4 regions of the Streptomyces sp. NPDC013455 genome follow, and region 1 is predicted to be linked to each of the others. Evidence: riboswitches for the same ligand, from Rfam matches in the RefSeq annotation. Region 1 holds a riboswitch; each other region holds the start of a gene.

The links. Region 1 has a riboswitch for cyclic di-AMP ahead of ABZ576_RS22110 (LysM peptidoglycan-binding domain-containing M23 family metallopeptidase). Riboswitches for the same ligand answer to the same signal wherever they lie in the genome.
Region 2: another riboswitch for cyclic di-AMP. It lies ahead of ABZ576_RS07150 (M23 family metallopeptidase); the one in region 1 lies ahead of ABZ576_RS22110 (LysM peptidoglycan-binding domain-containing M23 family metallopeptidase).
Region 3: another riboswitch for cyclic di-AMP. It lies ahead of ABZ576_RS17695 (transglycosylase SLT domain-containing protein); the one in region 1 lies ahead of ABZ576_RS22110 (LysM peptidoglycan-binding domain-containing M23 family metallopeptidase).
Region 4: another riboswitch for cyclic di-AMP. It lies ahead of ABZ576_RS18540 (NlpC/P60 family protein); the one in region 1 lies ahead of ABZ576_RS22110 (LysM peptidoglycan-binding domain-containing M23 family metallopeptidase).

Annotation. Positions count from the first base shown of each region.
Region 1 is NZ_JBEYCX010000013.1:181,956-189,312, forward strand. It holds gene ABZ576_RS22090 (MBL fold metallo-hydrolase) at 1-634, opposite strand, end outside; gene ABZ576_RS22095 (Glu/Leu/Phe/Val dehydrogenase dimerization domain-containing protein) at 839-2,017, shown strand; gene ABZ576_RS22100 (TetR/AcrR family transcriptional regulator) at 2,142-2,762, shown strand; gene ABZ576_RS22105 (SGNH/GDSL hydrolase family protein) at 2,931-3,716, opposite strand; gene ABZ576_RS22110 (LysM peptidoglycan-binding domain-containing M23 family metallopeptidase) at 3,937-4,899, opposite strand; cyclic di-AMP (ydaO/yuaA leader) riboswitch at 4,905-5,061, opposite strand; gene ABZ576_RS22115 (alpha-galactosidase) at 5,370-7,357, opposite strand, start outside.
Region 2 is NZ_JBEYCX010000003.1:116,998-124,354, reverse strand. It holds gene ABZ576_RS07165 (GNAT family N-acetyltransferase) at 1-2,231, opposite strand, end outside; gene ABZ576_RS07160 (HPr family phosphocarrier protein) at 2,409-2,690, shown strand; gene ABZ576_RS07155 (GntR family transcriptional regulator) at 3,181-3,867, opposite strand; gene ABZ576_RS07150 (M23 family metallopeptidase) at 4,065-4,820, opposite strand; cyclic di-AMP (ydaO/yuaA leader) riboswitch at 4,833-4,987, opposite strand; gene ABZ576_RS07145 (pitrilysin family protein) at 5,209-6,597, opposite strand; gene ABZ576_RS07140 (pitrilysin family protein) at 6,594-7,357, opposite strand, start outside.
Region 3 is NZ_JBEYCX010000010.1:1,296-8,652, forward strand. It holds gene fahA (fumarylacetoacetase) at 1-293, opposite strand, end outside; gene ABZ576_RS17690 (HAD family hydrolase) at 618-1,430, shown strand; gene ABZ576_RS17695 (transglycosylase SLT domain-containing protein) at 1,584-2,069, opposite strand; cyclic di-AMP (ydaO/yuaA leader) riboswitch at 2,074-2,252, opposite strand; gene ABZ576_RS17700 (polyprenyl synthetase family protein) at 2,797-3,807, shown strand; gene ABZ576_RS17705 (DUF2092 domain-containing protein) at 4,053-5,252, shown strand; gene ABZ576_RS17710 (ABC transporter ATP-binding protein) at 5,323-6,423, shown strand; gene ABZ576_RS17715 (ABC transporter permease) at 6,410-7,294, shown strand; gene ABZ576_RS17720 (NAD(P)H-dependent oxidoreductase) at 7,307-7,357, opposite strand, start outside.
Region 4 is NZ_JBEYCX010000010.1:170,417-177,773, forward strand. It holds gene ABZ576_RS18535 (hypothetical protein) at 1-228, shown strand, start outside; gene ABZ576_RS18540 (NlpC/P60 family protein) at 245-1,615, opposite strand; cyclic di-AMP (ydaO/yuaA leader) riboswitch at 1,624-1,793, opposite strand; gene pcrA (DNA helicase PcrA) at 2,057-4,546, shown strand; gene ABZ576_RS18550 (M23 family metallopeptidase) at 4,598-6,121, opposite strand; gene ABZ576_RS18555 (alpha/beta fold hydrolase) at 6,376-7,227, opposite strand.

The DNA.
Region 1 (7,357 bases):
GCCCGCCGACCCGGGTGGACTCGTGCCAGTCCAGCTCGCGCAGCCGGTCGGCACAGACGCCCCAGTGTTCGAGGTGGGCGCCGACGCCGAGCGGCACGGCGAACACCGTGTCGGTGCCGGCCAGTGCCTTGATGGTGGGCAGGTCCAGGTGGTCGTAGTGGTCGTGCGAGATGACGACGACGTCGACCGGGCCGAGCGCGGCCAGGGGCAGCGGCACGGGGTGCAGCCGCTTGGGCCCGGCGAAGGGGAACGGCGAGCAGCGCTCGCCCCACACCGGGTCGAACAGCACCCGGTGGCCGTCGATCTCGGCGAGCACGCTGGAGTGGCCCATCCAGGTCAGCCGCAGTCCGCCGGCGGCCGGCTCGGCCAGGTCGGCGTAGGTCGTGGGGTGCACCGGGACGGTGCCCTTGGGCGCGCGCAGCGGCCGGGTGCCCTTGTCGAGGAACACCTTGGCGAGGTCCAGCGTGGAGCCGGTGGGCCGGGTCCGCGCGGGACCGCCGGGATTCTGGAAGACACCGTCCTTGAAGTGCGGCGAGCGGCGGATCCGGGCGAGGCGCTCACCGCTCGGTTCTGCGCCGAAGGCTTCGGGCCGCAGCACGCCGAGCCCGAAGCTCTGGGAACGCAAACCGGTCACGGTACCTCCAGGTGGAGTCGCTGAGGTCCTCCATTATGGTCGGCCCCTCCGGCAGTCCGGTGCCGCGGGCGTCGCAGGGCGGCGGCCCGGCGCCCGACACCGCGCACCGGCGCCCGACACCGCGCAGTGGCGCAGCCCGTTGACGCGGCCCTCCCCGGCCCCAATACTGACCCGCGATTCAGTAGCCGTCTCCCGGGAGCCCCCATGACCGCCCCCTTGATGTCGCTCGTCTGGACCGACCACGTCACCGGCCGCCGGGGGTTCCTGGTGGTGGACCGGCTGGTGCGGGGCGTGGCCAGCGGCGGGCTGCGGATGCGGCCCGGCTGCACGCTGGAGGAGGTGGCGGGACTCGCCCGGGGCATGACGGTGAAGGAGGCCCTGCACTACGACCCCGGGAGCCGGTACATCCCGCTCGGCGGGGCGAAGGGCGGTATCGACTGCGACCCGCGGGACCCGGGGGCGTACGGGCTCCTCGTGCGGTACCTGCGCGCGATGCGGCCGTACATCGAGCGTGTGTGGGCGACCGGCGAGGACCTGGGCCTCGGCCAGGAGACGGTGGACCGCGCGGCGGCCGAGGCGGGCCTGGTCTCCTCCGTCCAGGCGGTGTATCCGCTGCTGGACGACGAGTCGGCGGCCCGCAAGCGGCTCTCGGACGCCTTCGCGGTGGAAGTGGACGGCATCGGCCTTGACGAGCTGGCCGGGGGCTGCGGGGTCGCCGAGTCGGTGCTGGCGGCCCTGGACCGGGCGGGGGTGCCGTACGCCGGCACGCGGGTCTCCCTGCAGGGGCTCGGCACGATGGGCGGGGCCACCGCGCGCTTCCTCGCGCGCGCGGGCCTGACGGTGGTGGCCGTCGCGGACATCAAGGGGACCATCGCCAACCCGGCGGGGCTCGACGTCGAGGCGCTGCTGGCGGCGCGGGACGGCCACGGCACCGTCGACCGCGGTGCGCTGGGCCCCGGCGACCGTGAACTGGCCGCCGGGGACTGGCTGTCCGCGGAGGCGGAGGTGCTGGTACCGGCCGCCGTGTCGTACGCGGTCGACAGCGGCAACCAGGAGCGGATCCGCGCCCGGTGGATCGCCGAGGCCGCCAACATGCCCGTCGTGGCGGAGGCGGAGGCGCTGCTCGCCGCGCGCGGGGTGACGGTCCTGCCGGACGTGGTGGTCAACTCCGGGACGAACGCCTGGTGGTGGTGGACCTTGTTCGGCGACATCGGGGCGGACGCCGAGGAGGCGTTCGGGTACCTCCGGCGCTCCATGCGCGCCCTGGTCACCTTGGTGCTCGACCGGGCGGAGGCCGACGGTACGACCCCGCGCGCGGCGGCGCACGCCCTGGCGGCCGACCGCCTGCCGGTCATCGCGGAACGCTTCGGCTGGTACCGCTGACCGTACGCGCCCCGCCCGCCGGGAGGGCGACTCCGCGGGGCGGGGCCGGCGGTCGGCGCGGTGCGCAGGACGCGGCGGTGCGGCCGGAGTTCGGCGTCGTCGGGGCAACGACTAGGGTGACCGGGTGGCGAGAGTGCGGTTGAGCGTGGCGGAGCGGCGGGAGGAACTGCTGCGGGCCGCCATCGAGCAGATCGAGGCGCGGGGTGTGGCGGCGGTCAGGATCGCCGACGTGGCCTCGGCCCTCGGTGTGAGCAACGCGCTGGTGCTCTACCACTTCTCGACGAAGGAGAAGCTGGTCGCCGCCGCTTTCGCGTACGCGGCGGAGGGCGACCTCACGCATCTGCGCAGGGTGTTGGGGCGGCGGACCACCGCGCTGCGCCGGTTGCGGGCCGCGGTGCGCTGGTACGCGCCGACCGGGCCGGCCAAGGGCTGGCGGCTGTGGATCGAGGGCTGGGCCGTGGCCCTGCGCGAGCCCGCCCTGCGGGAGGTCGGGCGGGAGCTGGACACGCAGTGGAAGGCGGCGATCGCGGAGGTCATCGCCGAGGGCGTGGCGGCCGGCGAGTTCGGGTGCGCGGACCCGTCGGGTGCGGCGCTGCGGCTGACCGCGCTGCTGGACGGGCTCGCGGTGCAGCTCATCTCGTACCCGGGCGCGGTGCCGCGGTCCCGGGCGCAGGAGTGGGTGGACGACGCCCTCGCCCGGGAACTGGGCCTGAGCCGGGAGGCGTTGACCGAGCGGGAGCGGTGAGCAGGCACGCGTGCGCCCCGGACCGGGCGTGTATGCGCGGTCCGGGGTGCGGGCGCGATCAAGCCGACCGAGTCAGCCGCTCCGTCACGCCGACGGCGTCAGACCGACGGCGTCAGACCGACGGGGTCAGGCCGACGGGGTCAGGCCGGGTGGATCAGGCCGGGTGGGTCAGGCCACGGAGGCGATCCGCATCTTGATGTCGTCCGGCGACAGCGTGCCCTTCGCGGTCACGTGGTCCCCGGAGGACTCGCCACGCAGCCGCCGCCCGATCCACGGGACGAGGTACTCGCGGGCCCACTGGACGTCGTCGCGGCGGACCTCCAGGGTGCCCCGGGGCGGCAGCGGGGGCCACGGCTGCTCCGGGTCGGCCGGGACGTCCAGGCCGAGGACCTGCCCGGCCCGCAGCGCCACGCGCGTGTGCCCCTCGGGCGAGAGGTGCAGCCGGTCGCTGTCCCAGGCCCTGCGGTCCTGCACGGACTTGAGGGACCACAGGTCGAGCACGGGGCAGCCGTACCGGTCGGCGATGGCACGGACGTGCCCGTTGTAAGTGGCGATCTTGCCGCGCAGGTGCTTGAGGAGGGGGACACCGCGGGTGTCGAAGCCGGTCGTCACCATCACCGTGCCCGCGGCCTCGGCCAGCCGGGCCACGGCGCGCTCGAAGCGTTCGGCCACCTCGTCGGGGTCGGTGCCCGGGCGGATGATGTCGTTGCCGCCCGCGCAGAAGGACACGAGGTCGGGGGCCAGGTCGACCGCCTGCGGGAGCTGGTCGGCCATGATCTGGTCGAGCAGCTTCCCGCGCACGGCGAGGTTGGTGTATCGGAAGTCGCCTTCGGGGCGGCGGTCGGCGAGCAGTACGGCGAACCGGTCGGCCCAGCCCACGAACGCCCCGTCGGGCCCGGGGTCGCCGACGCCCTCGGTGAAGCTGTCCCCCACCGCCACGTACGACCCGATCACTGATCTGTTGTCATTCTTCGAATCGTCTGCCACAGCGGACCATGATTCACCTTCGGATGTGACTTACGCGACCGTAGGACGGGGTTGACGAACGGTGAGATGAGACACTCTTAAAGAATTTGCAATCCAGGAATACGCCTGCCGGTACACCGAAGGCCGGACCCGGGGATCGGGGTCCGGCCTTCGGAGGCGTGTCAGGCAGGTGGTGCAGCGGGGGCCGTCAGCCGACGGAGACGCCGTGCCGGCGGAGGTAGTCCACCGGGTCGATGTCGGAGCCGTAGTCGGGCGTGGTGCGGATCTCGAAGTGCAGGTGCGGGCCGGTCACGTTGCCGGTGGCGCCGGACAGGCCGACCTGCTGGCCCGCGGTCACGGTCTGGCCGGCCGAGACGGAGAGCTGGGAGAGGTGGGCGTACTGGGCGTAGTGGCCGTCGTTCAGCTTGAGGACGACCTGGTTGCCGTACGCGCCGCCCCAGCCGGCGGAGACGACGGTGCCCGCGGCGACGGCCTTGAGGGGGGTGCCGGTCGGTACGACGAAGTCGACGCCGGTGTGGTAGCCGCTGGACCACATGCTGCCGGCCACGCGGTAGGCGGTGCCGACGCCGGCGCCGGCCACCGGGAGGGTGTAGCCGGTCGTGGCGGTCTCGGCGGCGGCAGGCTTGGCGGCCGGGGCCTTGGGGGCCGGCGAGGACTCGGGGGCCGGCGAGGACTCGGGGGCCGGCGAGGACTCGGGGGCCGGGGAGGACTTGGCCGCGGGGGCCTTGGGGGCGGCCGGAGGCTTCGGGGCGGCGGATCCGGTGCCGGACGGTGCGGCCTTCCCGCCGAGCGTGAGCTTCAGACCCGGGTGGATCAGCGCGGGATCGTCGCCGATGGCCTGCCGGTTGTCGTCGTAGAGGCGGTGCCAGCCACCGCCGACGTGCTGCTGGTCGGCGATGGCCGCGAGGCAGTCGCCGGACTTCACGGTGTAGGTGCGCACCGTGGAACCCGTCTGCGCCGGGGCCTTCTTCGCCGTGCCGGGAAGGGACTGCACGGCCTTGCCGGGGACGGGCTGCGCGGGGGTGGCCGCGTGCGCTCCGGTGGCCCCGAGAAGCGGCAGGGCCAGGGCGGCGCCGCCGGTGCCGGCGACGGCGATGGAGCGGGAGAAACGCGGGGTCTTGGGACGTCGGTGCTTACCCTTCGCGGGCATGGCGCTGTTCCTCTCCGGCGCCTGCGAGGTCAGCTGTCGGGTTCGGGCTGGAGCTGCCCGGCCGTGCGTGCACGGCTGCACCCCTGGCCTGTCACGGAGACCGGGACAGGCAGTCGTACCTGGTGGGTCCCCCGCTCCTGCCGGACACGGGTCATGGGTGTGGGGACTCCGGGCGGCGGCAGGATTCGGCGTTCCGTCCGGATTGGTGGCGAACGTAAGCGAGCGAGTCGTACGGAAACAAGCAGCCGGTTCCCGTTGTTCGGGTTTCGGGTGATCGGATCCGGGTAATCGCTGTCACTCAGCGTGCATTCCGCACCGCGCGTCCTGCCAATTCCGCTTTACGGCACGTTTATTACGTGGACATGACTGGTAACGCTCGGCCACGGATATGACGCTGCTCACGCGACCTCTCGCCAGGGTTCCCTTTTTCAGGCCCAGTTGGGGCGAAGTCAGCAATTGGGACAGACGACTCAGATGCGGCGCAGGCGGAGAACCGTCGCATCCAGGTATCCCTTGAGCTCCGTGCGCAGCCCGTGGTGCAGGAGCACCGCACCGCAGTGCACTTCGCCCGTTTCGCGGCATTCGTACGACGCCGTCGGATCGAGCCCGCGCAGCCGCAGCGCCGGCGCCGGCTCGCCGTAGCGCTGCGCCTCCAGCCAGGCGAGGACCACGGCCTCCTCCCCCCGCACGTACTGCACGGCGCTGAGGCCGCCCGCCGGGGGCCGCAGCCGGTACAGCTCCCCGCGCTGCACGACCGGACGGATCTCCTTGTAGAGCTCCACCCACCGCCGGGCCTCGGACAGCTCCTCGTCCGTCCACCGGGTGAGGTCACCGCCGATGCCGAGGACGCCCGCCATCGCGCTGACGAAGCGGAAGCGCAGCGTGCTGATCCGGCCGTTGAGCTGGCTGTTCGGGCTGTCGGTGACCCAGGCGGCCATCACGCGCGCGGGGTGGACTTGCGAGAAGCCGTGCTGGACGGCGAGCCGGTCCAGCGGGTCGGTGTTGTCGGAGGTCCACACCTGGTCGGTGCGGCTCATCATCCCGAGGTCGATCCGGCCGCCACCGCCCGAGCAGGACTCGAAGGCGACCTGCGGGTGCGCGGCGCGCAGCCGGTCCAGCAGGGCGTACAGGGCGCGGACGTGGTCCACCCACAGGCGCTGCGGGTACGGTTCGCCGGGCCAGCCGGCGTCGGTGAAGCAGCGGTTGAAGTCCCACTTCACATAGTCGATCGGGGCGCTGGAGAGCAGGGTGTCCAACTGCTCCCAGAGGTACTCCCGCACGTCCTCGCGTGCGAGGTTGAGGACGAGCTGATTGCGCATCTCCGTCCGCTTTCGTCCCGGTTGGTGCTGTACCCAGTCGGGATGGGCGCGGTACAGGTCGCTGTCCGGGTTGACCATCTCGGGCTCCACCCAGATGCCGAACCGCATGCCGAGGCCGTGCACCTGGTCGGCGAGGGGCCGCAGCCCGTGCGGGAAGCGGTCGGGGTTGGGTGTCCAGTCACCGAGGCCGGCGCGGTCGCTGGTGCGGGCGCCGAACCAGCCGTCGTCCACCACGAACAGCTCCACACCGATCCCGGCGGCCCGGCGGGCGAGGGCGGCCTGCCGTTCCTCGGAGATGTCGAAGTACGTCGCCTCCCAGGAGTTGAACAGCACGGGCCGGTCCCGTTCCGCGTCCGGGACGACGTACGCGCGCTGGTAGGCGTGCCAGGTGCGGCTCGCGCCGCCGAAGCCGCCGTCGCTCCACAGGCCGGCGAAGACGGGGGTGGTGTACGTCTCCCCCGGCGCGAGGAGCAGCAGGCCGGAGTCGTCGTGGCCGGCGCCTCCGGTGATCTGCACGCGCGCGTCCGGGAGCTGGGCGACGGCGATCCGCCACGAACCGGACCAGCCGAGCGCGCAGCCGTAGACCTCGCCGTGCTCCTCGGTGGCGTCGGTGGCCAGGGCGACCCAGGGCAGGTGCTGGTGGCCCGTGTGGCCGCGGCGGCTGCCGATGACCTTCTCGCCGTAGGTGAGGGGAGCGGTGGTGAGCCGGGACTCGGCTGCCCACCGGCCGTGCAGCTGGGACAGCCGCCAGCCCTCGCGGTCGGGCAGGCTCCAGGTGGCCGCGTCGGCCCGCAGCAGCTCCACGCGCGCGTGCCCGCCGTTGGCGACGGTCACCCATCGCTCGACCACGTCGCCGCGCATCCGGTAGTGCAGCGTGATCGCGACGCCGTCGTCGTCGAAGCGCAGCCGCAGTCCGTGCGCCCCGTCTGCGGTGTCGTACGACACGAAGCGCCACTCGGTGCCACGCCGTTCCCCGGTGCGGACGGACAGGGCGGGGCGGACGAAGCGGTGTCCGCCCTCGACGGGGTACTCCTCGCGGCCGTCGAGCGGGGATTCGAAGGGCCGCTGCACGGGCGGCGGGCCGGCCGCCAGGGCCTCGGCGTCGGCGAGCGTGATCCGCGGGCCCCAGTGCAGGTGCA
Region 2 (7,357 bases), on a different contig from region 1:
TGTCCGTACCGGACGGCCTCGGCGAGCGCCCGCACGGCGCGCTCGGCGGCCGGGTAGGCGGGGATGAGGTGGGCGCCCTCGGGAGGCGCGGCCGCCACCGCGGCGGGCGGCCGTTCCACGGGGCGCCGGGGGTCTTCCCGCCCGGGCGGGGCGCCCCCCGCCGCGGACGAGCCGTTCCCCACTCCGGGCGAGGCGTCCTGCCGCCCGGACCAAGCGTCCCGCCGCCCGAGCGAGCCGCCCTCCCACCGGGACGAAGCGTCCTCCCGCCCGGACCAAGCGTCCCGCCGCCCGAGGGGTTCCGGGGGCGCGGGGGTCCGGGGACCGTCATCCGTGCCAGGGGTCTTCGCCACGGCCGCCGGCGCGGTGCTCGCCGCAGCCGACAGCGCCTCGGCGAGTCCTCCGAGCTCCACGTGCACCACGAGCACCGGCTTGCCCGGGACCGTGGCGGCGGCCGACCGCAACGCCTCGGCGAGCTCCGCTTCCTCCGGCGACGCCTCCCCGATCGCGGGGATCGCCGTCACGACCACGGCGTCGTTCGTGTCGTCGGCCAGCGCCCGCGTCAGCGCCCGGTGGAAGTCCTCCGCCGACGCCCCCGTGGTCAGGTCCACCGGCCGCGCCGGCCGCAGTCCTTCGGCGAGACACCGGTCGTACGTCAGCACGCCCAGCGACTCGGAGTTGCCGAGGATGGCCACGCGCGGCCCGGCGGGCAGCGGCTGCCGGGCGAGCAGCAGCCCGGCGTCGACCAGCTCGGTGATGGTGTCGACCCGGATCACGCCGGCCTGCCGGAGCAGCGCGGAGACCGTCGCGTACGGCAGCCGGGTGGCCCGTACCGCGTGTCCCGGCGGTGCCGTGCCGGTCCCCTGCACCACCACCAGCGGCTTCGCCGCCGCCGTGCGCCGGGCGAGACGGGTGAACTTGCGGGGGTTGCCGATGGACTCCAGGTACATGAGCACGACGTCGGTCTCCGGGTCGTCGTACCAGTACTGCAGGACGTCGTTGCCGGAGACGTCCGCGCGGTTGCCTGCGGAGACGAAGGTGGACACGCCGGTGGTCCCGGTCACGCCTCCGCCGCGCCGGTGCAGCCGGGACAGCAGGGCGATGCCGATGGCGCCGGACTGGGCGAACAGCCCGATCCGGCCGGGCCGGGGAGGCTCCGGGGCGAGCGAGGCGTTCAGCCGGACGTCCGGGGCGGTGTTGATGATCCCGAAGGCGTTCGGCCCGATGATCCGCATGCCGTACGCGCGAGCGGCCCGGACCAGGGCCCGCTGCCGTTCGCGCCCCTCGGGGCCGCTCTCCGCGTATCCGGCGGAGAGCACGACGAGCCCCTGGACCCCGTGCTCCCCGCACTCGGCGACCACGGCCGGCACGTGCTCGGCCGGTACGGCGACGACGGCGAGGTCCACCGGCCCCCCGATGTCCCGCACCGAGCGGTGCGCGGGCACCCCGTCGACCTCCTTGAAGTCCTCGGGGAACGCCTTGTTCACGGCGTGCAGGCGGCCGGGGTATCCGGCGTCGCGGATGTTGCCGAGGACGCTGCGGCCCACCCCGCCGGGGGCGCGGCCGACGCCGACGACCGCGACGGAGCCGGGGGCGAGCAGCCGCCGTACCGATCGGGCCTCGGCGCGCTGCTCCCGGGCACGCTGGACGGCGAGGGAGCGGTCGGTGGGTTCGAGGTCGAACTCCAGGCGGACGACGCCGTCCTCGAAGCTGCGCTTCTGGGTGTAGCCGGCGTCCGTGAACACCTTGATCATCTTGTTGTTGGCGGGCAGCACCTCGGCGGCGAAACGGCGGATGCCCCGCTCGCGCGCGACGGCCGCGATGTGCTCCAGCAGGGCGGAGGCGACGCCCCGGCCCTGGTGGGCGTCCTGCACGAGGAAGGCGACCTCGGCCTCGTCCGCGGGCGCGGAGGCGGGCAGTCCGTCGGCGCCGATGCGGTCATAGCGTACGGTGGCGATGAACTCGCCGCCGATGGTGGCGGCGAGCCCCACCCGGTCCACGAAGTCGTGGTGCGTGAAGCGGTGGACGTCCTTGGCGGAGAGCCGTGGGTACGGCGCGAAGAAGCGGTAGTACTTCGACTCGTCCGAGACCTGCTCGTAGAAGCTGACCAGGCGATCGGCGTCATCAACGGTGATGGGCCGGATGCGCGCGGTGCCACCGTCGCGCAGCACCACGTCCGCCTCCCAGTGGGCGGGGTACTGGTGCCGGTCCTGCCGGTCCGCCGAGGTCTGCATGGGCCCCAGAGTACGGCTCGCGTCCGACAAGGGCGCGAGGCAGTCTGTGGAGGACGGGAAGCCGGACCGAGGCCGCGGTCCGGCGCCGCACCGGAGGGGACGGAGGTCCCTTCCGGGCACCCTTCACGATGTGGGAAACTGGTCTAGACAACCCTGAACACCGAAGGGCAGCAACACATGGCTGAGCGCCGCGTCAACGTCGGCTGGGCCGAGGGCCTCCACGCCCGCCCCGCCTCCATCTTCGTCCGAGCCGCCACGGCCGCAGGCGTCCCGGTGACGATCGCCAAGGCCGGGGGCAACCCCGTCAACGCGGCCTCCATGCTGGCCGTCCTGGGCCTGGGCGCCCAGGGTGGCGAGGAGATCGTCCTCGCGTCCGACGCCGAGGGTGCGGACGCCGCCCTCGACCGTCTGGCCAAGCTGGTCTCCGAGGGCCTGGAAGAGCTGCCCGAGACCGTCTGAGCGACCTCGCACAGAGCGCCGGAGCCGCGTTCGCCCCACGGGGCGGCGCGGCTTCGCCGTGTGCGGGCGCCCCGCGCCATGGGCACCCGATGCGTCCGCGTGCCGCGGGCTTTCCACCGTCCGTCCGCGGCCCGCGCCGCGGCTCCCGCCCGCCCAGGCCGGACGCCCTCGCCCGCCCGGGCCGTACGCGCCCCGTCGGTCCACTCCGTACGCGCCCGTCGGTCCGCGCCGTACGCCCTCGCCGGTCCGCGCCGTACGCCCTCGCCGGTCCACGCCGTACGCCCTCGCCGGTCCGCGCCGTACGCCCTCGCCGGTCCACTCTGTACGCCCTCGCCGGCTCGCGCTTTTTCCGGCGGGCGGTCCGGCGGATTCATCCCTGTTTCACTTCGGGTGTGCGCCGGTCGCATCGCCGTAATTCCGGGCGCCCTTGAATTCGGGCAGGCGAAAACACCCCGCCACCGAATTACTCTCTTTGTATACGGCGCCCGTGTTAATGTCGCTGGCCCGATGTGTTTACGGCATGTTGCGAAGTCCTCACACGCTCCGCGGCACCGGAAAAGCGGAGCCGGTGCGCGCCCGCCGCACGCTCGGCGTGCAGCGTCGTGAGCGCCCGCGCGCGCTCGCCGTCCCCGCGCGCCACCGCGTCGACGATCGCCCCGTGCTCCGTCCAGGAGTCGACGGGGCTCGACGGCGCCTCCACCGCGTACATCCAGGCGATCTTGTGCCGCAGCTGGGTGAGCATCGAGGTCAGCGACGGGCTGCCGGAGGCCTGCGCGAGGGTCTCGTGGAACCAGCCGCCCAGCGAGCGCAGATCCTCGCTGTGCCCCCGCCGGGCCCGCTCCTGACCGAGCCGTACCAGCCCGCGCAGCACCTTCAGATGGGCCTCGGTGCGCCGCTGGGCGGCCCGCGCTGCGCCCAGCGGCTCCAGCAGCATCCGCATCTCCAGCAGGTCGGCGGCCTCCTGCTCGGTCGGCTCGGCCACGCACGCGCCCGCGTGCCGGCGCGTCACCACGAAGCCCTCCGCCTCCAGCGTGCGCAGCGCCTCCCGCACGGGGACGCGCGAGACGCCGTAGCGGCGGGCCAGTACTTCCTCGGTGAGGCGGCTGCCGCGCTCGTAGACACCGGCGACGATGTCGTCCCGGATCGCCGTGCACACCGAGTGCGCCGGAATACGCATGACCGACCTCCGCATTAATCCCCGTGAAACGCCGTCGCCGACGCGTGTTCCGTGACTCTATTCCAGTGAGCGGTAATTGCCGACGGCGGGTCGTAATCCATGGATATTTTTTGGTCAGCACATCCGGCGGAAGCCGTGAAAAACGACGAAAGCCCCGGCTCGGTGAGCCGGGGCTTCGGAGGGGCGTGCGGTGCGCGTCAGACGTTCACGCCGTGCTTGCGGAGGTAGGCCACGGGGTCGATGTCCGAGCCGTAGTCGGGGGTCGTGCGCGCCTCGAAGTGGAGGTGCGGGCCCGTGACGTTGCCGGTGGCGCCGGACAGGCCGATCTGCTGGCCCGGGACGACCTTCTGGCCCACGGTGACGCCGATGGAGGACAGGTGCCCGTACTGGGTGTACATGCCGTCGGCCATCCGGATCACGATCTCGTTGCCGTACGCGCCGCCCCAGCCGGTGGAGACGACCGTGCCGGAGCCCACAGCGTGGACGGCGGTGCCGCTGGCGGCGTGGAAGTCGATGCCGGTGTGCGAACCGGAGGACCACAGGCCGCTGCTCGCCTGGTAGGCCGTGGAGACGTAGGAGTGCGCGATGGGGCTGACGAAGGCGTTCAGCCGCTTGCGCTCGGCCTCGCGGGCGGCGCGGGCCCTGGCCTCGCGCACCTCCTCGGCCCTCTCGGCGGCCAGCTTCGCCGCGGCTGCCTCGACCGCCCGCTCGTCGGCGGCCTGCTGCTGGGCGGCGGCCTGCGCGTCGATCTGCTCGGCGACGTCGTCGCTCACGGTGAGGACCGGGGTGAGGCCGGTCTGCTCGGTGGAGTTCTCCGCGGCGAGCGCCGGGGAGGCGGCGAGGGTGCCGATCACACCGGTGGTGGTCAGGGCCGCGACGCCGGCCGCCTGGGCGGTGGTCCGCTTGACCCGGCCGGGCTTGCGGTGCTTCCCGGTGGCGCACATGAACGCCATGAAGTGGCTGGTCCTTTCCTTCCCTCTCGCCTACCGGGTTAGCTGACGGGTTCGGAGCAGGAAGGTCTCCTACGGGCCCCCTGGCGGGCGCCCGATTCACCCCAGGGACTGCATGGGTCCCCGGCTCCCCTGGCTCGCGCCGTACGGGGACTCGGCGATGGCTGTCCGGTGCCGCGGTTGCGGCGCACTGCCTGACGAACAGCCCGGACGACGCTACGGCGGCCCGCTTTCAATCCTCAAACGAATCCCTCGGTTTGTAGCGCATCCCACAGGGCAGACAGGCAACCTCCGCCCCAAAACGGGCATCTGAGGGAGCGAGTGGAACAGCGTGGGGCCCCGGCGGTCCGTCGACCGGTCGCCGGGGCCCCACGCGCGTGCCGCCGCTCGGCTACTCGGCCGCCACGACGGTCACTTCACCGATGCCGAGCGCCTCGACCGGCGCCTTGATCCGTGCCGCGTCGCCGACGAGGACCGTCACCAGACGGTCCACCGGGAAGGCGTTCACGACGGCCGCGGTGGCCTCCACCGTGCCCGTGGCGGCCAGCTGCTGGTACAGCGTCGCCTGGAAGTCGTCGGGCAGGTGCTGCTCGACCTGGTCGGCCAGGGTGCTCGCGACGGCCGCCGCGGTCTCGTACTTGAGCGGCGCCACGCCGACCAGGTTCTGCACGGCGACGTCCCGCTCGGCGTCGGTCAGGCCCTCGCTCGCGAGGGTGCGCAGCACCTTCCAGAGGTCCTCCAGCGCCGGGCCGGTGTTCGGCGTGTCCACGGAGCCGCTGATGGCGAGCATCGCGGCGCCCGTGCCGTCCGGCGCGGAGCGCAGGACCTGCCCGAAGGAGCGCACGCCGTACGTGTAGCCCTTCTCCTCGCGCAGGACGCGGTCCAGGCGGGAGGTGAGGGTGCCGCCGAGGCAGTACGTGCCGAGCACCTGGGCCGGCCACACCCGGTCGTGCCGGTCGGGGCCGACCCGGCCGATGAGCAGCTGGGTCTGCACGGCGCCGGGCCGGTCCACGATGACCACGCGCCCGGTGTCGTCGGCGGTCACCGGCGGCACGGGCCGGGGCTCGCCCGGGGTGCCGGTCCAGGCGCCCAGGGTGTCGCCGAGCAGTGCGTCGAGGTCGGCGCCGGTCAGGTCGCCGACGACGACCACGGTGGCCGTCGCGGGCCGCACATGGCGGTCGTAGAAGGCGCGTACGGCCGCGGCGTCGATCTTCTCGACCGTCTCCTCGGTGCCCTGGCGCGGGCGGGACATGCGCGAGGACGCCGGGAACAGCTCCCTGGACAGCTCCTTGGCGGCCCGGCGGGCGGGGTTGGCCAGCTCGTGCGGGATCTCGTCCAGGCGGTTGCGGACCAGCCGCTCGACCTCGCTCTCGGCGAAGGCCGGCGCGCGCAGGGCGTCGGCGAGCAGGCCGAGGCCCTTGGCCAGCCGGGAGGCGGGTACCTCCAGGCTGAGCCGGACGCCGGGGTGGTCGGCGTGCGCGTCGAGAGTGGCGCCCGCGCGCTCCAGCTCGGCGGCGAACTCCTCGGCGGAGTGCCGGTCGGTGCCCTCCGAGAAGGCCCGCGCCATGATCGTGGCGACGCCGTCCAGGCCGGCCGGCTCGGCGTCCAGGGGCGCGTCCAGCAGCACCTCCACGGCCACGACCTGCTGGCCGGGGCGGTGGCAGCGCAGCACGGTCAGGCCGTTGTCCAGCGTGCCGCGCTCGGGGGCCGGGAACGCCCAGGGCCTGGCCTCACCGGGCTGCGGCTGAGGGTGGAACTCCATCGTGGCGAGCTCGGTCACTTGGCCGTCTCCTCGTTCTCGGTGTCGTCGCGGCCCGCCTCCACGGTCGCTTCCTGCTCCGGGTCCTCCGGGATCTGGGCGTCCTCGACGGTCTCGGGGGACTTGGGCTCGTAGACGAGGACCGCTCGGTTGTCGGGGCGCAGACGGGCCTTGGCGACCTCCTGGACCTCCTCCGGGGTCACCTCCAGGACCCGCTTGACGGCGGTCAGGGCGAGCTGCGGGTCGCCGAACAGGACGGCGTACCGGCACAGTTCGTCGGCGCGGCCGGCGACCGTGCCGAGCCGGTCCAGCCACTCGCGCTCCAGCTGGGCCTGGGCGCGCTCCATCTCCTCGGGGGTGGGGCCCTCCGCGGCGAAGCGGGCCAGCTCCTCGTCGATGGCGGTCTCGATGACCGGCACCTCGACGTCACCGGAGGTCTTCACGTCCAGCCAGCCCATGGAGGGCGCGCCGGCCAGCCGCAGCAGCCCGAAGCCGGCCGCGACGGCCGTGCGGTCGCGGCGCACCAGCCGGTTGTACAGGCGGGAGGACTCGCCGCCGCCGAGGATCGTCAGGGCGAGGTCGGCCGCGTCGCACGCGCGCGTGCCGTCGTGCGGGAGCCGGTAGGCGGCCATCAGGGCGCGCGCGGGGACCTCCTCCACGACGACCTCGCGCAGCTGCTCGCCGATGACGTCCGGCAGGGAGCCGTCGCGGGGGGCGGGCTTGCCGTCGTGGGACGGGATCGACCCGAAGTACTTCTCGATCCAGGCCAGGGTCTGCGCGG
Region 3 (7,357 bases), on a different contig from region 1:
AACAGTGGCTCGACCGTCGCGCGGTGCGCGGGGTCGGTGACCCAGGAGGCGACGGCGCGTCGTACGTCCGACCAGGTGGCGCGGCCGGCGGCCAGCAGCGGGTTGAGGGTGGGACGGGCGAGCAGCGCGTGGTGGGGCGAACCGAGCGCCGCGGCCGTGGCGCCCGCGTCGAGGACGTGGTTCCCGAGCCGGACACCGACCCTCCGCTCCGTGCTGCCGGAGGGCGAGAACACGCCGTAGGGAAGGTTGTGCGGACCGAAGGGGTCACCCTCGGGGACGTCGAAGGGGGGCATGTGGTGCTGCCTCACTCTCATCCGGGTCGTGCATGGCGATGCGTTCCATGTGGTCGCGCCACACGTTACGGCCGACCCGCGTGTCTTGGGCAGTGCCTCACGATCTGCTCGAAACGTTGCTCGCACAGTGTCTGAAGAGTCCGGCACCCGCCCGGGACCCGCGCCCTGTCTCTCCGGGCCGCGGGCCGGCGCGGGAAGAGGCCGCCGCGCGGACCCCGGTCACCGCCAGTACGCCTTCCCGGTACGCCACTTGCGGCCCCGCGGTGCGCAAGTGGCCGTAACGACAGGTGAGTCGGCGGTGCGCCGTGTCCGTATTCTCTGATCATGGCACCCACCCCCGCGTACGCACTGATCGCCACCGACCTGGACGGGACGCTGCTGCGCGGTGACGACACCGTCTCCGACCGGTCGCTCGCCGCGCTCGCGAGGGCGGCGCGGGCCGGTGCCCGGCACCTGGTGGTGACGGGCCGCCCGGCCCCGCGGGTACGGCCCCTGCTCGGTGCCCTCGGCTGCACGGGGCTCGCGGTGTGCGGGCAGGGAGCCCAGGTCTACGACGCCGGGGAGGACCGCCTGCTGTGGTCGGTCCGGCTGGACCGGGAGCTGGCCGAGACCGCGCTCGGCAAGATCGAGGCGGAGGTGGGGCAGGTCTACGCGGCGGTCGACCAGGACGGTGTGGACGGGCTCACGCTCATCGAGCCCGGCTACCGGATGCCCCATCCGACGCTGCCCGCGGTGCGCGTCGGCCGGCGGGACGACCTGTGGTGCGAGCCGATCAGCAAGGTGCTGTTGCGGCACGCCGAGCTGTCCGACGACGCGTTGGCGGCCGTGGCCCGCGCGGCGGTGGGCCGGCTGGCCACGGTCACCATGTCGGGGCCGGGCACCGTGGAGCTCCAGCCGAGCGGGGTGACGAAGGCGACCGGGCTGGCGCTGGCCGCCGAGCGGCTGGGGATCGCCGCCGAGCGGGCCCTCGCCTTCGGTGACATGCCCAACGACATCCCGATGTTCGCGTGGGCCGGCCGCGGTGTCGCCATGGCCAACGCCCACCCCGAACTGAAGGCGGTGGCCGACGAGATCACCTCGTCGAACGAGGACGACGGCATCGCCGTCGTCCTCGAAAGACTGTTCCCGACCGGCTGACCGGCTGACCGGCTGACCGGCTGACCGACGACTGACCGGCTGACCGGCGGCTGACCGGCTGATCAGCAGCCGTCGATCGGCGGCCGGTCAACGGCCTCCACCGGCCGGCCGGCGTGCCCACGCCGTCCCGTCGGCACGCCGGTCCGCCGGCTGTCAGTACGCGCCGAACACGTTGTCGATCGAGCCGTACCGTGCGGCCGCGTAGTTGCAGGCGGCGGTGATGTTCGCGACCGGGTCGTAGATGTTGAACGACGTTCCGGCGACGTGGTACGCGTTGAACGTCGGGTCGATGACCTGGAGCAGGCCCTTGGACGGGATGCCCTTGGCGGCGTTGGAGTCCCACAGGTTGATGGCGTTCGGGTTGCCCGAGGACTCGCGGATGATGTTGCGGTAGATGCCGTTGTAGGTGCCCGGGATGTCCTTCTCCGCCATGATCGCGAGCGACTCGCGGATCCAGCCGTCCAGGTTGTTCGGGTACCCGGCGAGCGTGGTGGCGGCCGTCGTGGTGCCGGAGGCCGCGGAGGCGCTGGTGGCGCCGACGAGCGGCAGGGCGACGGTGGCGACGCAGGCACCGGCGACGGCGAGGGTACGGACGAGGCGGCTGTTCCGGGTGCGGCGGGGCTGAGCGGCAGCAGACATGGGGGGTTCCTCTCCGACGCCTGCGAGGTGAGCTGTCGGGTTCGGGCGGGGAGGCGCCCGGCCGCGCCCTGGAGGAGGCACGGCTTCACCCCGAGCCGTGCCGGTCGGCGTGTGCCGTCCGGCCCGGCGGCTTACCTGGGTCCCCCGCTCCTGCCGTACGAATGAGTTCGTCGATGGGTAATGCGGGCGGCGGCAGGATTAGGCGTCCGCCCGACGGCCCGGAACGTATGCGAGAGCACATGTCGGGAACAAGTACCCGATTCATGCAACGTGCCATTTGACCTTGATCGACGCCGTATGGGGTACTTGATCCTTTGCGGTCGCCAACCTCCAACTCCCCGGCGGTACAAGGGGAAGGAGGCGTTCCGGCAGGGGGGTGCCAGGCGGGGGCGCGTGACCCAATTCACGAAATGGCAAACTGCTGCAAAACAGACATGCAGGATTAGGCGGATGAGAGGGATTAACGCCTGAAGTCGGGGTGATGCGGAACTCGGGGAGAGGTGCGCGGAGGTTCCGGCAGAGTGTCCGCATTGGGATTAAGCAGATAAATGTCCGTTATTACCATCCGATCGAAACCATGCCGGTCATGATCTGATACCGCCCGGGCTGGACCGGTGGGCGCTATCGGTGATCGAAACAGGACCGGATACGCTGACTTGAGTGATGGCAGCGACCTATCGACAAACCGTGTAATCGCCAGCAGACACCAGCAGACAGGAGACCCCTCGTGACCGTCGTCGGGCCGTTCGGGCTGAGCGTGCGGGACCAGGCTCTGGAAGCCGATGTCCAGGCCGGATTGACGGCTGTCGAGGAAGGCTTGCTCGAGGCCACCAAGAGCGAGGTGCCGTTCATCACGGAGGCCGCGCAGCACTTGGTGCGGGCCGGAGGGAAGCGGTTCCGCCCGCTGCTCGTGATGCTCGCGGCCCAGTTCGGCGACCCCTACGCGCCGGGTGTCGTGCCGTCGGCCGTGGTCGTGGAGCTGACCCACCTGGCCACGCTGTACCACGACGACGTCATGGACGAGGCCGCCGTGCGACGGGGCGTGGAGAGCGCCAACACCCGCTGGGGCAATTCCGTAGCGGTCCTCACCGGCGACTTCCTCTTCGCCCGCGCCTCCCAGATCCTCGCCGACCTCGGCCCCGAGGCGGTCCGGGTACAGGCCCTCGCCTTCGAGCGGCTGGTTACCGGCCAGATCCTGGAGACCGCGGGCCCCTCGGACGGGCGCGACCCGGTCGAGCACTACCTCGACGTGCTCGGCGGCAAGACGGGCTCCCTGGTGGCGGTGTCGTGCCGGTTCGGCGCGATGATGTCCGGCGCCGACGAGACGGTCGTCGACGTGCTCACCCAGTACGGCGAACGCCTCGGGGTCGCCTTCCAGCTCGCCGACGACGTCCTGGACATCGCCTCCGACTCCCACGAGTCCGGCAAGACCCCGGGCACCGACCTGCGCGAGGGCATCGCGACCCTGCCGGTGCTCCGGCTGCGCGAGCGGGCCGCCCGGCTCGGGCTGGCCGAGGACATCGCACTGTGCGAGCTGCTGGACTCCGACCTCAGCGACGACGCCCGGCACGCCGAGGCGCTGACCGCGCTGCGCGCCCACCCCGCGCTGGAGCAGGCCCGCCGGGACACCATCCGGTACGCGGAGGAGGCGCGCTCCGCGCTGGCCCCGCTGCCCGAGTGCGACGCCAAGGCGGCCCTGACGGAGCTGTGCGACGCGGTGGTGCACCGCGCCGGCTGACCCGGCCGTACCCCCTTACGGCGGTGCCATCCGGTACGACCCCTACGGGTCGGAGGAGAAAACGCCCCTGTGTGTCATACCGCAGGCGTACCCGCAGTTGGCTCCGAGGTCTGACGCTTGCTCACGGCCGATTTGGTCAGATGGGAACCACGGACACCACCACTCCTCACCGATTCGGGTGAGAATGGCGGCACAGGTGGACCAGCGTGAGGACAGCCGCCGCCGACGACGGAGGTAAGGCACACATGGCACCGTACGAATCCGACGACGCAGTGGACGCCGCGCGGGACGCAGCCCCGCGCTCCGGCCGGCGTAAGGCCGCCCGGTACGCCGTCCCGGTCGCGGTGGTGGGGGTGGCGGCGGCCACGATCGGGCTGGTCCCGGCGCTCGCCGACTCCGGCGACCCCGACCTCCCGAAGATCACCGCCGAGCAGCTCATCGAGAAGATCGCCAAGTCGGACGTGCAGCAGCTGTCCGGCACGGTGAAGACGAGCACCGACCTCGGCCTGCCCGACCTCGGCGGGCTGGAGGACGGTCTGGCCTCCAGCGCGGGGCAGGGCTCCGGCGACGGGTCCTCCGCCGACCCGCAGGCCAAGCTCACCGAGCTGGTTTCCGGCACGCACACCCTGCGCGTCGCCGCGGACGGCCCCGACCGGCAGAAGCTGTCGCTGCTGGAGAGCGGCGCCGAGTACAGCCTGATCCACAACGGCAAGGACGTCTGGGGCTACGACAGCAAGAGCAACGAGGTCTACCACTCCACCACGGCCGGCTCCGGCGAGGACCGCGCCGCCGAGCCGCCCGCCACCCCGAAGGACTTCGCCGACGAGGCCCTGAAGTCGGTGGACGACACCACGTCCGTCACCGTCGACGGCACCGCCCAGGTCGCCGGACGCGACGCCTACAAACTGCTGATCCAGCCCAAGCAGTCCGGCACCACGGTCGGCGCCATCAGCATCGCCGTGGACGCGAAGACCGGCCTGCCGCTGAAGTTCACGCTCACCCCGAGGAGCGGCGGCGCCGCCGTCCTCGACGCGGGCTTCACCCAGGTCTCCTTCGCCAGGCCGGCCGCCTCCACGTTCGACTTCACCCCGCCCAAGGGCGCGAAGGTCACCGAGGAGGAGGACGGGGCCACGGCGCGGGAGCACACCCCGAAGCACGGCGAGGACCTCGCCGAGGGCCTGACCGGGCTGAACGTCCTCGGCAAGGGCTGGACGTCCATAGCCGCCTTCGACACCGGTGCCGAGGGTGGTCTGCCGACCGGCGCCGAGGGCGGCGAACTCGGCGGCTTCCTCGGCTCGCTCGGCGACCCGGTCTCCGGCGAGTTCGGCAAGGGCACGGTCTTCTCCACCCGCCTGGTCAACGCCCTGATCACCGACGACGGCAAGGTCTACGCCGGCGCGGTGACCAAGGAGGCCCTGGTGAAGGCGGCCGACGCGGGAAAGTGACCCCGTCCGGGCACTACGGACGGTGACCGTACGTTGACCCTTCACGAAAGCACGGAGCGAGGGGGAGCCGATGGACGAACCGTCCGCCGCACGGCGCGATCCGGGGAACGCGCCGGAGCGTGCGCCGAGGGACGCGCGGGGGCGTGCCTCGATGGCCGCACCGGCGCCTGATCCGGAGGACGCGCCGGAGCGCGAGCCGGCCGTGACCGGGCCGCCGGAGCCCGGCCCGGCGGCGGACGGGGCCGGTGTGATCACCACCCGTGGCCTCACCAAGCGCTACCGCGGCGGACAGCTCGCCGTGGACGGTCTGGACCTGACCGTCCCGGCCGGCAGCGTCTTCGGCTTCCTCGGTCCGAACGGCTCCGGCAAGACCACCACCATCCGCATGCTGATGGGCCTGATCGAGCCGACCGCGGGCACGGTCCGGGTGCTGGGCCGGCCCATGCCGCGGGCGGCCCGTACGGTCCTTCCGCAGGTCGGCGCGCTCATCGAGGGCCCCGCCCTGTACGGCTTCCTCTCCGGCCGCGACAATCTGCTGCGGTACGACGCAGCCGACCCCACCGCCGACCCGCGCACCCGGCGCGCCCGCGTGTCCGCGGCCCTGGACCGGGTCGGTCTCGCGGCGGCCGCGGGCAAGAAGGCGAAGGCGTACTCCCTCGGCATGAAGCAGCGCCTGGGGCTGGCCGCCGCGCTGCTCCAGCCGCGCAGACTGCTGGTGCTGGACGAGCCCACCAACGGCCTCGACCCCCAGGGCATGCGGGAGATCCGGACCCTGATCCGGGAGCTGGCCGCCGACGGCACCACCGTCTTCCTCTCCTCCCACCTGCTCGACGAGATCGAGCAGGTGTGCACGCACGCGGCCGTCATGGCGCAGGGCCGGCTCGTCACCCAGGGCGCGGTGGCCGACCTGGCGGCCGGGGCACGCGGCCGGCTGGTGGTGACCACCCCGGACACGTCCGAGGCGGCCCGGGTGCTGAAGGAACTGGGCGTCGCGGACGTGACCGCCGACGGCGACCGGGTCGCCGGCGAACCGCCCGAGCGGGATCTCGCCGAGGTGACCGCGGCTCTGGTCACCGCCGGCGTCCGCGTCCGAGGGCTCACTGTCGAACGCGCCTCCCTGGAGGACGCGTTCGTGGCGCTGACCGGGGAGGGCTTCGATGTCGCGGGCTGATGTGGTCCTCGAGGGCGCACTGCGCCGCCCGAACCCGCTGTGGGCCCTCGGGCTGCTGCGCAGCGAGCTGGTCACCACCGTCCGCCGCTGGCGCACGCTCGCCCTGCTCGGTGTGCTGGCCGCGGTGCCGGTGCTGGTCGGGATCGCGGTGAAGATCGAAACGCGCAGCGGTGCGCCGGTGGGCGGGGGGAACGGCGAGGGCCCGGCGTTCATCACGCAGATCACCAACAACGGTCTGTTCCTGGTGTTCACCGCGCTGGCCGCGACCCTGCCGTTCTTCCTGCCGATGGCCGTCGGTGTCGTCGCGGGTGACGCGGTGGCCGGGGAGGCGGGCGCGGGCACCCTGCGCTATCTGCTGGTGGCTCCGGCCGGCCGCACCCGGCTGCTGCTCACCAAGTACACGACCGTGATGGCCTTCTGTGTGCTGGCCACCCTGGTCGTCGCCGTCTCCGCGCTGGCCGTCGGTGCGCTGCTCTTCCCGCTGGGCGAGCTGACGACGATCTCCGGCACCCGGATCAGCTTCACCGAGGGACTCGGCCGCGCCCTGCTGATCGCGTTGGTCGTCGCGGCCTCACTGGTCGGTGTCGCGGCCCTCGGCCTGTTCGTGTCGACCCTCACCAACAGCGGTATCGCGGCGATGGCGACCACGGTCGGCCTGCTCATCACCGTGCAGATCGTCGACCAGATACCCCAGCTGCACGTGGTGCAGCCCTACTTGTTCTCGCACTACTGGCTGTCCTTCGCCGATGTGATGCGCGACCCCGTCTACTGGGACGACCTGGTGAAGAACCTCGGCCTCCAGGCGCTGTACGCGGCCGTGTTCGGCTCGGCGGCCTGGGCGCGCTTCACGGCGAAGGACATCAGCGTCTAGAACGGCAGGCCCCTAGCCTTGGACGCCGGGCCCGCCGGTCTCGAAGGGGAAGCGCGCGAGCGG
Region 4 (7,357 bases), on a different contig from region 1:
CACGGCGCTCTCACCATGCTGGTCACCGGCGTGGCCCTGGTCGGTCTCAACCAGGCCGACGACCAGCACGTGAACAACATCAAGATCGGCGTGAAGCTGGCGCTGCTGATCGTGATCCTCGGCCTGGTCTACGTCAAGCGCGACGAGGAACGGGTCGACAAGGGCCTCTTCGGGCTGGTCGGCCTGCTGACCACCGCCAACGTCTTCATCGCCGTCCTGTGGACCTGATCCCCGGCGCTCCGGGTCACCCCGGCCGGACCACGCTGTGGACGGCCGGCCGGCCGACGCCGGAGACCGGCTCCTCGCGGACGTAGTCACCCGGCCTCGGGGCGTGGACCATCATGCCGTCGCCCGTGCAGAGTCCGACATGGCTCACGTCGTCGAAGAACACGAGGTCGCCGGGGCGGGCCTCGGCCGGCGGGACCGGGGTGCCGGCGGCGGCCTGTTCGCGCGCGGTGCGCGGCAGGGTGACGCCGGCGGACTTCCAGGCCGCCTGGGTGAGGCCCGAGCAGTCATAGGACCCGGGACCGGCGGCGCCCCACACGCACGGCTTGCCGAGCTGGGCGCGCGCGAAGGCGACGGCCTCCCTGGCCTTGGTCGCGTGCCCACCGGACGGCACGGACGGCGCAGGCGAGGCAGGGGACACGGACGGCGCGGACGAGGCGGGCGGCACGGACGGCGCGGGCGAGGCAGGGGACACGGACGGCGCGGACGAGGCCGGCGGCACGGACGGCACGGGTGGCCTGGACGGCATGGGCGGCGTGGCGATGCCCTGCCCGGTCCGCTGCGACACCTGCCCGGTCCACTGCGGCACCTGCCCGGTCCGCTGTGGCACCTGGGCGGGCCCCCGCGACACGTGGTCGGGCCCCTGCGGCGCCTGGTCGGCCGGCTGCGACATGTGGCCGGTCGGCGGCGTCGCCCGGGTGGTCCGCCGTGACACCAGCACGCGCGCGTGGGCGAGCTTCTTCTGCACGGCCGCCTTGGCCGCCTTCGGGCCGCTCGCAGGAACCTCGGCCCGGCTGCCCGCCACGGCGGTGCTTGCGACGGCGGTGCTTGCGACGGCGGTGCCCGCCACGGCGGAGTCCGGGGCGGCCCCGTGCCGGGCCGGGGCCGCGCCGCGCTGGGCCGGGGCCGCGCCGCGCTGGGCCGGGGTCCTGTCGCCCGGGGTCCTGTCGCCGGGGGTGGTGCCGCGCTGTGCGGGAAGGGCGCGGGTCCTGGCCGCGCGCCGGGCGACCTCGTCGCGGAGCCGCTGGAGACTGTCCGCGCGTCGCCGCGGGGCCTCGGCCGGTTCCTCCCGCCCGGTCCCCCCGGTGCGCTCGGCTTTCCCGGTGCGCTCCGCTCGCTCGGTCCACCCGGCGCGCTCCGCCCGGTCGCCCCGGACGATTCGTTCCTTGCCCGTGCCGGATGTCCCGGCCCCCGACTCCGCCCGGCGGTAGAGGTCGTCGATCTTCCGCTCGACCTCCTCGGCGCTCGGCTTGCCGTGACCGGCCGCGTAGGTGGCCTCGGAGCTCTGGGAGAGCATGGCCACGGAGGTGAGCGCGGCGGTGGCGAGGGCGGGGGTGCGGATGCCCGCTGTCTGAGTACCGCCGGGGCGCGGCTTGCGGTGCGACGCCAAGAGGGGCGACTCCTTCCGTGCTGCCGCCTACCGGGTTAGCTGTCGGGTTCGGGCGGCTGCTTGGAAGGGTTGCCCTACGGCGTCGTCCCGGGCGGGAGTCGGCCGATTCACCCCAGGATCGGTGGGTCCCCGGCTCCGGGCACCGTGCGGGGCGCGCCGGACTCGGCGGAGGCCGCGCGGCCCGGCGACGTTCGCCGGTAGGGGGTCGTGCGGCCTGACGGCAACCTAGCCAACTCGTGTGTCTTCTGTGAAGGTTGGTGCGCAGTATGTCCGATACATTTCCGTGACCTGTCAGAGGTTTCACGACCGCGTCACCGGCTGCTTCCATTGCGTGAGCAAAGGGCGGGGCGGGGCCGGCGTAGAGATCGACTCCTCCGGAAACCGGTCATGTTCCGGGGACGGCGACCGGTTGTCGGTGGGGCGCCCTAGACTCGGAGAGCGATGAGCAGCCTCTTTGACGACAGCTTCCTGGCGGACCTCCAGCCCCCTCGCGGGCGCGAGGAGGAGCCCCCGCCGCCGCCCGAGGACGATCACGCTCCGGAGCCGCTTCCGGACGATCTGTTCGGCGGGAAGTTCGACGTACCGCCGGACAGGGACGCGTACTACCGGGACGGTGCCCCGCGCCCGGTGATCGATGCGGCGGCGCTCCTGGAGGGGCTTAACGACAACCAGCGCGCCGCGGTCGTGCACGCCGGCTCCCCGCTGCTCATCGTCGCGGGCGCCGGCTCCGGCAAGACCCGCGTGCTCACCCACCGCATCGCCCACCTGCTCGCCGAGCGGAACGTGCACCCGGGCCAGATCCTCGCGATCACCTTCACCAACAAGGCCGCGGGCGAGATGAAGGAGCGTGTCGAGCAGCTCGTCGGCCCGCGCGCCAACGCGATGTGGGTGATGACCTTCCACAGCGCGTGCGTGCGGATCCTGCGCCGCGAGTCGAAGAAGCTGGGCTTCACGTCGTCGTTCTCGATCTACGACGCCGCCGACAGCAAGCGCCTGATGGCCCTGGTCTGCCGTGACCTGGACCTCGACCCCAAGCGCTTCCCGCCCAAGTCCTTCAGCGCCAAGATCAGCAACCTGAAGAACGAGCTGATCGACGAGGAGGACTTCGCCGCCCAGGCCGCCGACGGCTTCGAGAAGACCCTCGCCCAGGCCTACGCGCTGTACCAGTCGCGGCTGCGCGAGGCGAACGCGCTGGACTTCGACGACCTGATCATGACGACGGTCAACCTGCTGCGCGCCTTCCCGGACGTCGCCGAGCACTACCGCCGCCGCTTCCGGCACGTCCTGGTCGACGAGTACCAGGACACCAACCACGCCCAGTACGCCCTCGTCCGCGAGCTGGTCGGGACGGGCGAGCGCACCGCCGGGGACGCCGGCACCCCGCCCGGCGTAGACGACCTCCCGCCCGCCGAACTCTGTGTCGTGGGCGACGCGGACCAGTCGATCTACGCCTTCCGGGGCGCGACGATCCGCAACATCCTCCAGTTCGAGGAGGACTACCCCGACGCGACGACGATCCTGCTGGAGCAGAACTACCGCTCCACGCAGACCATTCTGTCGGCCGCCAACGCGGTCATCGAGCGCAACGAGTCCCGCCGCCCGAAGAACCTGTGGACCAACGCCGGCCAGGGCGCCGGGATCATCGGGTACGTCGCCGACACCGAGCACGACGAAGCCCAGTTCGTCGCCGACGAGATAGACCGCCTGGTCGACGCCGGCAAGGCACGCGCGGGGGACGTCGCCGTCTTCTACCGCACCAACGCCCAGTCCCGTGTCTTCGAAGAGGTCTTCATCCGCGTCGGCCTGCCCTACAAGGTCGTCGGCGGTGTCCGCTTCTACGAGCGCAAAGAGGTCCGGGACGTCCTCGCCTACCTGCGGGTCCTCGCCAACCCCGAGGACTCGGTGCCGCTGCGCCGCATCCTCAACGTGCCCAAGCGCGGCATCGGCGAGCGCGCGGAGGCGATGATCGACGCCCTCGCCCAGCGCGAGAAGATCGGCTTCCCGCAGGCCCTGAAGCGCGTGGACGAGGCGTACGGCATGGCGGCGCGCTCCACCAACGCGGTCAAGCGGTTCAACACGCTGATGGAGGACCTGCGCACGATCGTGGAGTCCGGTGCCGGACCGGCCACCGTCCTCGAAGCGGTCCTCGAACGCACCGGCTACCTGGCCGAGTTGCAGGCGTCCACGGACCCGCAGGACGAGACCCGCATCGAGAACCTGCAGGAGCTCGCGGCCGTGGCCCTGGAGTTCGAGCAGGAGCGCGGCGAGGGCGAGCAGGGCACGCTCGCCGACTTCCTGGAGCAGGTGGCCCTGGTCGCCGACTCCGACCAGATCCCCGACGAGGAGGACGGCGACGGCGTCATCACGCTGATGACCCTGCACACCGCCAAGGGCCTTGAGTTCCCGGTCGTGTTCCTCACCGGCATGGAGGACGGCGTCTTCCCGCACATGCGCGCCCTCGGCCAGACGAAGGAGCTGGAGGAGGAGCGGCGCCTGGCGTACGTCGGCATCACGCGCGCGCGGGAGCGGCTGTACCTCACGCGCTCGGCGATGCGCAGCGCCTGGGGCCAGCCGTCGTACAACCCGCCCTCCCGCTTCCTCGAGGAGATCCCGCCCACCCACGTGGAGTGGAAGCGGACCGGAGCGGCGGCACCGGTGTCCTCCGGGCCGGCGTCCGGGATCGCGGCCTCGCTGTCCTCGTCCCGCTCACGCTCCTCGGCATCGGGCGCGTCCGGGTTCGCCACGCGGCGCACGGCGGAGAAGCCGGTGGTCGCACTGGCCGTCGGCGACCGGGTCACACACGACCAGTTCGGCCTCGGCACGGTCGTCGCGGTGAAGGGCACGGGCGCCAACGCGGAGGCGACGATCGACTTCGGCGACGCCAAGCCCAAGCGGCTGCTGCTGCGGTACGCGCCGGTGGAGAAGCTGTAAGCGGAAGGGGCCCCCGCCGGACGGCGGGGGCCCCTTCGACGGCTTGCCGGATCACGTGGGGTCGAGACCGTGGCTGCGCAGCCACGGCAGCGGGTCGATGGCCGCGCCGCCCGCGGGCCGGACCTCGAAGTGCAGGTGCGGGCCGGTGGAGTTGCCGGAGTTGCCGGAGTAGGCGATCGGCTCGCCCGCCTTGACGGACGCACCGGAGGCGACGCGGTAGGTGGAGAGGTGGCAGTACCAGGTCTCCGTGCCGTCCTTCGCCGTCACGATCATCATGTTGCCGTAGGCGCTGTTCCACTTGGTGGTGACGGTGCCGTCGGTGGCGGCCATGACGGTGGTGCCGTACGAGACCGGGAAGTCGATGCCCGAGTGCACCGACATCCAGTTGATGCCCGCCTGGCCGTAGTAGGCGCTCAGGCCGTGCTGTGCGACCGGCAGCGCGAACTTCGGCCGCAGCCGCTCCTTGAGCGCGGCCTCCGCGGCCGCCTTCTTCTTCTCCAGCTCCTGCTGCGCCTTGAGGTCGATCCGCTCCTGGGTGCGGCTCGCCCGGTCGGCGAAGTCGTCGGCGCCGGCGGAGAGGGTCTTGAGCTGGGTGTCCAGCTTGCTGTTGGCGACGGCCGGTTTGACCGGCTGCGCGTCCGCGGCGGTGGTGGAGGTGTCCTTGGTGGAGTCGTCGGCGAGCGCGCCGACCGAGGCGGCGGCGATCCCGGCGACGCCCATGACACAGGCCGAGGGCACGGCGACGGTCAGCAGCGCGGAACGCTTGGCGGGCGTACGGCGCCGGGAGCGGGCCGCGCCGCGCGCACCCGCGCGGGTCGCCGGTGCCGGGACGCCCTCCTCCTGGTCGTCCAGCAGGCTGGTCACGGCGGGCAGTTCGCCGGTGGACTCCGCCTCGCTCTCTCCGGAGGCGTCCGTGCCGAACGCGGCGTCCTCGTACGGCACCTGGGCGAAGGCGGCGGTCGCCTGCGGGTCGGCGGCGCGCTCGAACGCCGGTGCGTCCCCGACCGCCTCGAACGTCGCGGTGGCCTGCTGGTCGAACGGTTCGCCACCCTGCTCGGACTCCGCCGCCACGGTCTGCCCGGCGGAGTTCCACTGCGTGGCGTCGTACGCGCCCGTGTCGAAGGTCTGGGTGCCCCACTCCCACTGCTGGGTGGGGTCGGCGGACGCGGACTGGTCGGGCTGGAGCCAGGCGTTCGCGTCCCACTGGCCGCTGACGTCGTTCCCGCCGGCCTGCGCGGGAACGGTCCAGGCGGTGCTGTCGTAGACGCCGGAGTCGTACGCGGCGACGTGCTGGGCCGCGTACGGGTCGTAGAGCTGGGTCTGGCCGGTGCTCGTCTGCCACTGCGTGGTGTCGTAGGCGCCGGTGGTCTGCTCGCCGCCCGGGAGGCTGCCGAAGAGCGGGTCGGCGTGGAAGGCCGTGGTGCCGCCGGCAAAACCGGTGGCGTCATAGCCGCCGTACGTGGTGAGGTCGTCGTAGTGGACTTCCTCTGCGCCGTAGGGCGCGTAGTGCGCGGTGGAGGCGTCGGAAGCCGCGGCCGGGGTGGTCATGGTCCCCGGCGGGTGACGGTCGTTCACCAACTTCTCTTTCGCCTCGACAACAGGGGCTGCCAGAGCAGTGCGGCGACTGTACCCGGCAGTACCTGGGCGCGACAATCTTCCGCCGGTTTCGTGTGGGCGGGAAACGGGCATTCGGCCGTGTTTCGGGGGAGCCCGGACGTGAAGTTGGCCTGGCGTTCGATGAGTGTTCGATGTCGAGTGGTGATGTGCCGGGTGTGCGTCGGCTGTGACCGCCGTCCGCTCGGGCGGCCACGCCCGGTCCCGGGCCGCCGTCAGGCCACCGTCAGGCCGTCGCCGACCCGGTCCCCGGGGTGCGGGGCGTCGAGGGCCTCGCATATCCCGACCGCCACGGCGGGATGCACGGGCAGGGCGAGATGTCCGATGCCGGTCACGCGGACGTTGCGCGCGTCGAGATCGGGGTGTTCCAGGCAGGCCGTCTCCAGCGGCACCATCAGCGAGTCCAGGTCGCTCCAGAAGCTGACGAACCGGGTCCGGCAGCCGGGCGCGGGGCGGGCCAGCTCCTCGATCACCGCCGAACCGGGCCGCATCTGCCGCACGATCGGGTGCGCGTCCGCCAGCGGCGCCACCCGGGTCCCGGAGTGCGGGGTGCCGAGCGTGACCAGCGTGCGGATTCGCAGGTCACCGCCGAGGCACTGGGCGTAGTAACGCGCGATCAGGCCGCCGAGGCTGTGGCCGACGACGTCCACCCGCGCGCTGCCGGTGCGCTCGCAGATCTCCTCGATGTGCCGGCCGAGCAATTCGGCTGCGGTGCGTATATCGCAGGTCAGCGGAGAGTAGTTGAGTGACTCGACGCGCTGCGTGCCGTGCTGCGCGAGGCTGCGGCGGAGCAGGACGAACACCGAGCGGTTGTCGATGAAACCGTGCAGCAGCACGACCGGCGGGCCGGCGGGCACCGGCAGCCGGGCGGTGCCGTCCGTGGCGGGCCGGCCCCCGCAACGGCGTTCCTGGACCAGGCCGGTCGGGTAGAGCAGGAGGTGGCCGGCCAGGATCGCGGCCTCCAGGGCGGTGGCCCGGAGCAGGGTCATCGACAAGCCGGCCAGTCGCTCCGGCCACAGGCGGCGGCAGAGCGGGTAGAAGAGCGGGAAAACCCCGGTGACCTTCATGGCCGACCTCCTGTCGGCACGCCGGAGGACGGCTGGATCCCCCGTGTGCCCTCATGTCCCATCATGTGATTTCCCCCTCGCCGCGTGCCGTAAAACTGCCCGTTGCGAGATGCTGCAGATAACGTTCGTT